Regions from separate parts of the Sphingomonas sp. AP28 genome, predicted to be linked through region 1. Evidence: riboswitches for the same ligand, from Rfam matches in the RefSeq annotation. Region 1 holds a riboswitch; each other region holds the start of a gene.
What was found. Region 1 has a riboswitch for fluoride ahead of AC1MH0_RS09355 (voltage-gated chloride channel family protein). Riboswitches for the same ligand answer to the same signal wherever they lie in the genome.
Positions count from the first base shown of each region.

Region 2: linked by a shared signal. The riboswitch ahead of AC1MH0_RS21340 (voltage-gated chloride channel family protein) and the one ahead of AC1MH0_RS09355 (voltage-gated chloride channel family protein) in region 1 are both predicted to bind fluoride.
Region 3: linked by a shared signal. The riboswitch ahead of AC1MH0_RS21500 (voltage-gated chloride channel protein) and the one ahead of AC1MH0_RS09355 (voltage-gated chloride channel family protein) in region 1 are both predicted to bind fluoride.

Region 1 covers NZ_CM155283.1:2,066,242-2,069,484, reverse strand. Annotated here, with positions in the region: gene AC1MH0_RS09360 (chloride channel protein) at 1-504, shown strand, start outside; gene AC1MH0_RS09355 (voltage-gated chloride channel family protein) at 580-1,935, opposite strand; fluoride riboswitch at 1,960-2,036, opposite strand; gene AC1MH0_RS09350 (GAF domain-containing protein) at 2,327-2,863, opposite strand; gene AC1MH0_RS09345 (VOC family protein) at 3,052-3,243, opposite strand, start outside.
Region 2 covers NZ_JBWXQI010000003.1:47,205-50,447, reverse strand. Annotated here, with positions in the region: gene AC1MH0_RS21345 (chloride channel protein) at 1-1,600, shown strand, start outside; fluoride riboswitch at 1,703-1,779, shown strand; gene AC1MH0_RS21340 (voltage-gated chloride channel family protein) at 1,803-3,200, shown strand; gene AC1MH0_RS21335 (DUF190 domain-containing protein) at 3,200-3,243, shown strand, end outside.
Region 3 covers NZ_JBWXQI010000003.1:75,863-79,105, reverse strand. Annotated here, with positions in the region: gene AC1MH0_RS21510 (hypothetical protein) at 1-46, opposite strand, end outside; partial or broken gene AC1MH0_RS21505 (molybdopterin-dependent oxidoreductase) at 294-512, opposite strand; partial or broken gene AC1MH0_RS21500 (voltage-gated chloride channel protein) at 985-1,311, opposite strand; fluoride riboswitch at 1,335-1,411, opposite strand; gene AC1MH0_RS21495 (DUF305 domain-containing protein) at 1,600-1,941, shown strand; gene AC1MH0_RS21490 (YncE family protein) at 1,943-3,243, shown strand, end outside.

The DNA.
Region 1 (3,243 bases):
ACGATCGTCCGCGAGCTCTTTGGCTATTCGTTCTCAACGTGGCGGCTGCATCTCCGGGGCGAAACCATAAAGAGCGCCCGCGATGTTGGCTGGGTCAGAACGCTCACGGCTGGCAAAATGATGCGGCGCGTCGAACGGGCCACGCCGTGCAACACGACGATTGCCGAGTTTCGCCGGGCGTTTCCGCTAGGTTCGACAAGTCGAGTCCTGCTCGTCGATGACCACGAAAATTATGGCGGCATCGTACAGACCGCCAGCGCATTCGCCGAAGACGTCGATCAGAAGGCGCCCATCGGGTCATTGGCGATCCACACGGGTCTGGCCCTTACGCCGGACGCGGACATCAGGAACGTCATGACCACGTTCGACACTGAAGGCGCGGACGAACTGGCCGTAGTTGGTAGTAACGGTGCGGTTCTCGGCATCCTGTCCGAGAGCTACGCGCGACGCCGCTACGCGGAGGAACTGGACAAGGCGCAACGTGAGCTATTTGGAGAAAGCTGACCACCACGCGATCAGAGACCGTGCAGCGACTTTACGGATCAGTCTCCGGTCGTCGCAGAAGCCTTGGCGCGGGGATCACAAGCGCGAGCGGCGCACGGCGCGGTGAGCTCGCGCCTCGCGAAGAGTGGCGTTCGGGGTAAGGCCAGTCGCCGGCACCTTCGGCACGGCGACGCGCTGTGACAGGTAGATGCCGTTGTGACCGGAGCAGAGGTAGGCGACGAAGCAGGCCACCGCGATCGGTACCGCATAGGCAGCGCCGAACAACTCGACGCCCATGAAGGTGCAGGCAAGCGGTGTATTGGCAGCGCCTGCGAACAGTGCGACGAAGCCGATCGCGGCGAACACGCCGGTCGGCACGCCGAACATAGGTGCGAGCGCGTTGCCGAGCGCGGCACCAATGAAGAACAGCGGCGTGACCTCCCCACCCTTAAAGCCGGCACCGAGCGTGACGACGGTGAACAGTAGCTTCAGTGCCCAACTCCACGGATGCGTGTCCGGGCCGAAGAAGCTGGCGATGGTGAGACCGTCACGTGTCGCTGCCAGCGTGCCGAGACCAAGATAGTCGCGCGTACCGAACAGGTAGACGAGCGCGATGACGGCGACGCCCCCTATGAGCGGGCGTAACGGACCATAGGGCACGACGCGCTTGAGCCACCCGCCGAGCGCATGATTGGCTTCCGCAAAGACGAGGCCGAGCAACCCGAACGCTACCCCAGCGATGCCGGCCTTGGCGACGAGCAGCGGATCGACGGGCGCTAGCGCATCGATCTGGTAGACGCCGTGGTGGATACCCCAGGCGAGGCACGTCCAATCACCGATCAACGCCGCGACGAGGCACGGCACCAGCGCGCGATATTCGACGCGCCCGATGGCCAGCACCTCCAGCGCGAATACCGCGCCCGCGATCGGCGTGCCGAACACTGCGCCGAACCCGGCCGCGATGCCGCCCATCAGCAGGATGCGGGTGCCGTCAGCATCGAGCTTGAGCGCGCGACCAAAGCCGCTGGCGAGACTACCGCCCAACTGGACGGCAGTGCCTTCCCGTCCGGCCGAACCGCCGAACAGATGCGTCACCACCGTGCCGAAGAAGATCAGCGGTGCCATCCGCAACGGTACCCCGCCGCCCGGTTCGTGGATTTGCTCGACAATGAGGTTGTTGCCGCCCTCCACCGAACGGCCGGTTAGATGGTAGAGCAGCCCAACCACGAAGCCGCTCACCGGCAGCAGGTAGAGCAGCCAGGGCGATGCGAACCGCAGGCGTGTGACCGTATCGAGGCTCCAGAGGAACGCAGCACACAGCGTCCCGATCAGCGCGGCCATCGGCACCAGGATCAGCGCCCAGCGCATGACTGACACAGCGTGATCGTGAAGGTTGCGGGCGAACGCCGGGACGTTCAACTGGGCGATAAGATTACGAAAGGTAGAGCGCACAATTCCTCCTTTGCTGCCTTGCGGCGCCAAGTAGGAATCATCGGCTCTTGTGAGAGCGGTTCGGCCAAGTAGCCCGGCGGGAATCCATCGCCGTTGCTGCGCATATGTCGTCCAAGGAAAATCTCGTCAACGGCCGGTTTGGGTCCGTTTCTCGTTTCACCATCCTATTTAGAAATTCGGCGTGCCGTCAGCCAGGGGGGTAATGCATGCCGCATGAGCCCCGCCTCGACATGAACGAACGGCCGAAGTTGGGGAGCGGAAACTACCCAGTGAACGTCCACAATTGGGTCGATCCCGCCTGCCGCGTACGACTATCAGGTGCTACAGGCCATGGAGTGCTGGTGGCCGTCGAACGACGTAACCGAACGGCTCGCCGATAACGTCTGAGGTCTTACGTTGATGGAGCAACTACCGCCTTCATTCGGCTGGCAAGTTCGCGTTCGACTTCGCGAGCCATCATGACAAGAAGGGACTGATCAAACTCCCCCGCCAGCGGCTCACTGTCCGCAACGCATATCGCGCCAAGCGCCAGTCCCGCGGGATCGGTAATAGGCGCGCCAGCATAGAAGCGGACGAATGGATCATTTCTAACGCTGTCGAACTCTTCAAAACGCGGATCGCTGCGCGCATCGGGGATGACCAGCATCTGCCCGCCCTGCCGAACCGTGACGGCGCAGAAGGCCGTGTTTCGCGGGGTTTCGGTGACACCCAGTCCACGTTCCGCCAACAAAGTTTGCATGCGTCTGTCGATGATTGAGATCGCCGCATACTGCGTCCGATAGTAATCGCGAACGACGTCCACGATGCGCTCAAGCTCCTCGCTGCCGCGCATTTCTAACGCTCTGCTCTGATCTACGGCAAGCTGTCGCTTCTTCTCATTAGAAAAAACGTCCAACCATGAACCGACGTGTGCCCCGTACACATCCATCTCCACACATTACCGTCGCGCAGATATAGAATGGTTTCATATGGCACGTGCAAGGAAATTATCATGTACTAGAAACGTAAATGCATGATTATAGCGTGGTTATAACGTGGAGCTAACGCCAAAATGCTTTATCAGCGGTTTTTGATGGCCATATTGGTTATTTATTGAAATGTTAACTGACGGCACCGTCAAAGTTGGTACGACGAAACCTCTATAAGGTTGCCGTCGGGATCACGCACATAGACCGAACATATCGGCCCCCGCGCGCCCTTTTTGATGACGGGGCCGGTTTCGATCGCAATGCCGAGGTTGCGGAAGTGGCCAGCGACTTCGGCGGGGGGCGTATCGGTCAGGAAGCAAAGATCATCGCTGCCGAAGGT
Region 2 (3,243 bases), on a different replicon from region 1:
GCAACACCTGCTGTTCGCACTGCCTCCGAACACGCGGTTGAGCGGCGTTGCCGAACTCGGCCTGGCGAGCCTGATCGTACTGCCGCTGGGCGGCGTGATCTTCACGGCATTTGGCTACGCGACCCGCGCCCGCAAGCGCCGTCTGGTCGATGCAGTCGAGGCGAACGCTCTGCATGGCGGGCGTATGTCGCTGCCGGATAGCTTGGTGATCTCGGGCCAGACGATCCTCTCCAACGGCTTTGGGGCCTCGGTTGGCCTCGAAGCCGCCTACGCGCAGATGGGCGGGGCCGTGGCATCGGTGCTTGGGGGCTGGCTGAAGCTCCGTCGTGCCGACCAACGCACGCTGGTCGGCGCCGGCACGGGCGCGGCTATCGCGGCTGCGTTCGGCGCTCCCCTGGCCGGGGCATTCTACGCCTTCGAGATCGTTATCGGAACCTACTCGCCCTCGGCGATAGCCCCCGTCGCCGCTGCGGCGCTGGCGGGTGCCCTCGTCGCGCAAACCTTTGGACAGCAACCCTATCTGATCGACGCCGCCTCGAACGCCTCGGTCGAGACGCATCATTACCTGATATACGCCGGGCTGGGTGCGATCTGCGCGCTGCTAGGTATTGCGCTAATGCGTGCCGTCGCGCTGGTCGAGAGCGCATCCCGGCAAACCGGGCTGCCAGAATGGTCGCGCCCTACGCTCGGGGGCCTGTTGCTCATCCCGATCGCGATGGTGTCGCCGCAGGTCCTGTCGGCTGGACACGACGCACTTCATGCCGATCTAGCGCTCGGGGCGTCACTAGGATTCATCCTGCTCGTACTGCTCGCTAAGAGTGCCGCGTCGATCGTGTCGCTCGGGTTCGGGTTCAGGGGCGGACTGTTCTTCGCATCACTGTTCTTGGGAACGCTGATCGGGCATCTGTTCGCCGACACCCTGACGCTGCTGGTCGGTCATCCCGTGATCGACGCTCACAATGCCGCGCTGGTCGGGATGGCCGCGTTCGCAGTCGCGGTCGTGGGCGGACCGATGACAATGGCGATGCTGGTCCTGCAGGCGACGCATGACTTCCCGCTGACCGGGGCTGTCATCGCTGCTTCGCTCGTGTCCTCGACGATCGTGCGGGAGCTGTTCGGCTATTCTTTCTCGACGTGGCGGCTTCACCTGCGCGGAGAGACCATCAAGAGCGCGCGCGACGTGGGATGGGTCAAAACGCTCACTGCGGGCCGGATGATGCGAAAGGAAACGCGCCCCACCCCCGCCTCCATGTCGATCGCGGAGTTCAGGCGCACGTTCCCGCTTGGATCAACCAGCCGGGTCGTTCTGGCGGACGCAAAGGATGGCTATGCGGGGATCGTTGTCGTGCCAGCCGCCTATGCGGAAGGCCTCGATCCGAACGGCACCGTCGCCGCCCTTGCGACGGGACGCGAAATCGTACTCACGCCGGAAATGGACATCACTGCTGTGATGGCATGCTTCGATGAAGCACGGACCGACGAACTCGCGGTGCTGTCTGCCGAATGTCATGTGCTTGGAATCGTTTCCGAAAGTTACGTCCGGCGACGTTATGCGGACGAGCTTGAAAAGGCTCAACGTGAGCTGTTTGGCGAAAGATGACCCTCTCACAATCATCCATTAGCCAAGAGAGCGGTTTCTGAATCGAACGGTTTTTGAAACAACGCGCCACCCGTTGACGGGCCGAGCCTGGACATTCATATGCTACGCCACGGCAATGGATTTCTGCCGGGCTTTCCAGCCGAACCGCCCTCGCAAGGGCCGATGATTCCTACCAAGCGCCGCAAGGCAGCAAGGAGGAATCATGCGCGCGACGTTCCGCAATCTCTACGACGAACTCAACTTGAAGGCGTTCGTCCATAATCGCCACGACCATGCCGTGTCGGTCCTGCGCTGGACGCTGATCCTCGCGCCGATGGCGGCTGCGGTGGGCACGCTCTGCGCCGCTTTCCTATGGCTCCTCGATGCTGCGACCCAGGCACGGTTCGATCATCCCTGGCTGTTGTTCCTGCTGCCGCTGGGCGGCGCGGCGGTGGCCCTGCTTTACCATCTGGTCGGTCACTCGGTCGAGGCCGGCAACAACCTCATCGTCGAACAGATACACGAACCAGGCGGCGGCGTGCCGCTCCGCATGGCGCCGCTCGTCTTCTTCGGCACGATCGTCACGCATCTGTTCGGCGGGTCGGCTGGCCGCGAGGGAACGGCGGTGCAACTCGGCGGCAGTCTGGCCAGCGCTGTCGCTGACCTGTTCAAGCTGGATGCGCCAAGCATCCGCATCCTGCTCATGGCCGGCGTTGCGGCCGGCTTCGGCGCGGTGTTCGGTACGCCATTGGCGGGCGCGGTGTTCGCCCTCGAAGTGCTAGCGGTCGGACGCGTCGAATATGGCGGCCTCGTGCCCTGTCTGCTCGCCGCGCTAGTGGGCGACTGGACGTGTCATGCCTGGGGCATCGATCACACCGCCTACCATGTCGCCTATGCCGCTCCGGCGTCGGCCGCTCTGCTCGTCGAGCCGTTGTTGCTCGCCAAGGCGGCCGTCGCAGGCGTCGCCTTCGGGCTTGCGGGTCTGGTGTTCGCGGAAGCCAATCACGCACTCGGCGGCTTCCTCAAGCGGCGCATCCCCTATGGCCCACTGCGGGCCACGCTGGGCGGCGTCGCCGTGATAGCGCTAGTCTGTCTGTTCGGCACGCGCGCCTATCTCGGCCTCGGCGTCTGGTCTGCCATTCCCGGCGATCCGACCATTGCCGGCTTCTTCGCCCCCCATGTCGATCCGTGGAGCTGGGCGCTCAAGATGCTGTTCACAGTCGTCACTCTCAGCGCCGGCTACAAGGGTGGCGAGGTCACGCCCTTGTTCTTCATCGGGGCCGCGCTCGGCAATGCGCTTGCGGGCCTGCTGAATGCGCCGGTCGACCTGTTCGCTGGCCTGGGCTTCGTCGCGGTCTTTGCGGGCGCGGCCAATGTACCGCTCGCCTGCACGATCATGGGGATCGAGCTATTCGGCGCTGCCCATGCCGTGCCGATCGCCATCACCTGCTTCGTCGCCTACCTCTGCTCGGGGCATAACGGCATCTACCTGTCGCAGCGAATCGCCGTGCCGAAGTATGGCAGGCACCAGGTGCCGCACGCACCGACGCTTCGTGAAGCCCGCGCGACCCGGCGTCGGCCATCGCCACAACCTCTATCCACCAACAAGGAGCTCGATTGATGTCGCAGCAGCACAAGGTCACGCCGACCAAAATCGGCATGGT
Region 3 (3,243 bases), on a different replicon from region 1:
CGTTCACCTGCACCGGCGATGCATAATTGACGCTGCCGACGGCCATTTCATAATCCTTTCGGAACCGATCTTTATCGAATGAACGATAAGATCAGGTGCATGTGCATGTGCGCGAGTTGGGCCATCACTTTGGATGTAGATTGCGTCAGGAGACCGGTGCTGGCGTGAAGATCGTGCCTTCGGTCGAGGTCGCGGGTCGCCGCCGCCTCGCGCTCCAGCCCGCAAATCATGACATCTCCGTTCTGACGATGGCAGCCGTGACCGCGTCAGATGGCCGAACGGACCCCTTATCGCTAGATGCCGGCGTACCACTGGTATCCGGCTGAATCCTCCCAATAGCCGCCCTTTCCCGATCCGATTCTGGCGAGGCTGTCGACCAATTCGACCCGCATGACGTATTTCGCCTGCTTATAGCCGAGCTGGCGTTCGACCCGCAGTCGCAATGGTGCACCGTGTCTGACGCTCAACAGTTGATCGTTCATGCCCCAGGCAAGGATCGTCTGGGGATGATAGGTGTAGCGGCTCGCAATGATGATCGCCCGGAACTGCAATATAGGGCGGTTTTCGGCTCGCATTGCGTGAGACGGATCGATGCGGGGAACGCACGCTCCGTGAGACAGAAACCACATTCGGTGCGACCGACGCGCAATGCTGATCCGTTGGCTTACGGACGGCAAAAAGCGGTGGTTAGCGCCCGGGCAGCTTTCCGAGCCGGCATGGGGTCACTGCACGAAAGTGCGCTTTGCGTACGCCAGGCCCGAACGAACAGCGAACGACACGGATCGGTGGTTAGGCGACAGGCAGATTTCGGGATGGTTGAAAGCTGTCTTTGAGCGGTGTCATAACCGTTCTAGGCTGTTGAAAAAGTTGCTTCGGCTCGGAAGAGGCGTCGGTCAGGGCAATATTCTTCTCGTATCATGCCTATCATTGCAACTTCTTGTTAAAATTGGTCACCTCAACGCAGTCATATTACGCGCGAGGTCGTCGCACTGCCTGCTTGCCGAGTTTTTCGTGGATCTGCTCGACGATAAGATTGTTGCCACCTTCGACCGAGCGCCCTGTCAGATGGTAGAGCAGTCCGACCACGAACCCGCCGATCGGCAGCAGGTAGAGCAGCCAGGGAAAGGCGAAGCGAATCCGGGTTACGGCATCGAGGCTCCACAGGAAGGCTGCGCAGAGCGTTCCCACCGTTGCGGCCATCGGGACCAGGATCAAAGCCCACCGCAGCACCGACATGGCATGGGTGCGGCGATCGCGAATGAACGCTGCCATGTTGAACTGGTCGTAGAGATTGCGAAATGTCGCGCGCACGATTCCTCCTTGCTGCCTTACGGCGCCTGGTAGGAATCATCGGCCCTTGCGAGGGCGGTTCGGCCGAATGGCCCGGCGGAAATCCATCGCCGTGCCCGAGCATATGCTGTCCGACGGCGACCTGGTCAACCAACGGCAGGGTCACGATGAGACGATTGTTTTGCTGAGGATCAATAATTGGCTCACCCATGGAATAAACCCCGACGGGCGTCGTCTACCCTTTCGAGACTGATCCGCAGGAGGCTTATGCGTAGACGAAATTGGATGCTGGGTCTGACTGCTTCGGCCATGCTCACCGGCGCAGTCGCGGCCGCCCCCGCCGATGGCTACGCCAGCATGGTATCTGCCGCGATGGACCGGATGATGGCGGGCATGATGGTCAAGCCGTCCGGCGACGTCGACCGCGATTTCGTCGCGATGATGCTTCCGCATCACCAGGGCGCCATTGATATGGCGGTGGCAGAGCTGCGCTACGGCCATAACGAGCAGCTCAAGCGCATCGCGCAGGAGATCATCATCGATCAGCAGCAGGAGATCGCCGCCATGAAGTTGGCGATCGGTCAGCCGCTACCCCCTTCGACGCCAGCCCCGACGCAGGGCGGCGACCACCACAGCCATATGGAGCACTGACATGATCCGGACCTTCCTGCTCTCGGCCGCCTTGCTGATGAGCGCCGCACCGGGCATTGCCATGGCTCAGCAGGCGCCGTGGAACGCCAAGGACGTGCCTGTCAGCCACCGCGACCGCGTCTATGCATCCGAACAATTCTCCAACACGGTGTCGGTAACGGACCCGGCCGACAACAGGTTGCTCGGCGTCATCAAGCTCGGCGATCCGCAGCCGATGAATTTTTCCCCGCTCTACAAGGGGCAGGTGCTGGTTCACGGCCTCGGCTTCTCGCCGGACGGGAAAACACTGGCGGTCGTGTCGATCGGATCCAACGCCGTGTCGTGGATCGACACCGCCACCAACACCGTCAAGCACACGACCTATGTCGGGCGCAGTCCGCATGAGGCGTTCTTCACGCCGGACGGCAAGGAGGTGTGGGTCACGGTACGCGGCGAGGATTACATCGCCGTGCTCGACCCCACGACGTACAAGGAGACCGGTCGCATCAAGACGCCCGGTGGTCCGGGCATGACGATCTTCTCTCCCGATGGCCGATACGGCTATGTCTGTTCCTCATTCAATCCGGTGCTGGCCGTGTTCGATGTCTCGACCCACGCGCAGGTCGGACAGGTGGCGCAGCCGAGTCCGTTCTGTCCCAACATCGCCGCGACGCCGGACGGCAAGCAGGTTTGGTTCACGCTGAAGGACATCGGCAAGACGGTCGCATTCGATGCCAAGCCGCCTTTCGCGATCCTCAAGGTGCTGGATACCGGACCGATCACCAATCACGTCAACTTCGCCCGCACGGTCAAGGGACAGTTCGCCTATGTCACGGTGGGCGGGGAAAACGCGGTGAAGGTGTTCCGCACGTCCGACTTCGCGCTTGTCGCCACCATCCCGGTCGGCAAGATGCCGCACGGCGTCTGGCCATCGGGCGACGGCCGGCGCATCTATGTCGGGCTGGAGAATGCCGATGAACTTGCCGCGATCGACACCGCCGGCAACAAGGTCGTTGCCACCGTGCCGGTCGGACAGGCACCGCAGGCGATCGCCTATGTGCCGAACGCTGTTCCGACAGGCCCCGGCACCGACAATCTCCAACCGCTCGGTACGGCAGGCAAGGCGGTGCATCTGAACATGGGGCCGATTGGCGGCAATGGTGCGGCAAGCAGCATTACCCTCTTCGACCAGGGCATCATTCAGGTCGTGCAGAGTGCCGTTACCGGTTTGCAGCCCAAGAAGCCTTACATGCTCGTGCTCACCGCCAACGCGGACGGCAGCGGTGCGGTAGAGCCGCTTGCGAACTTCATGAGCAATCCGGC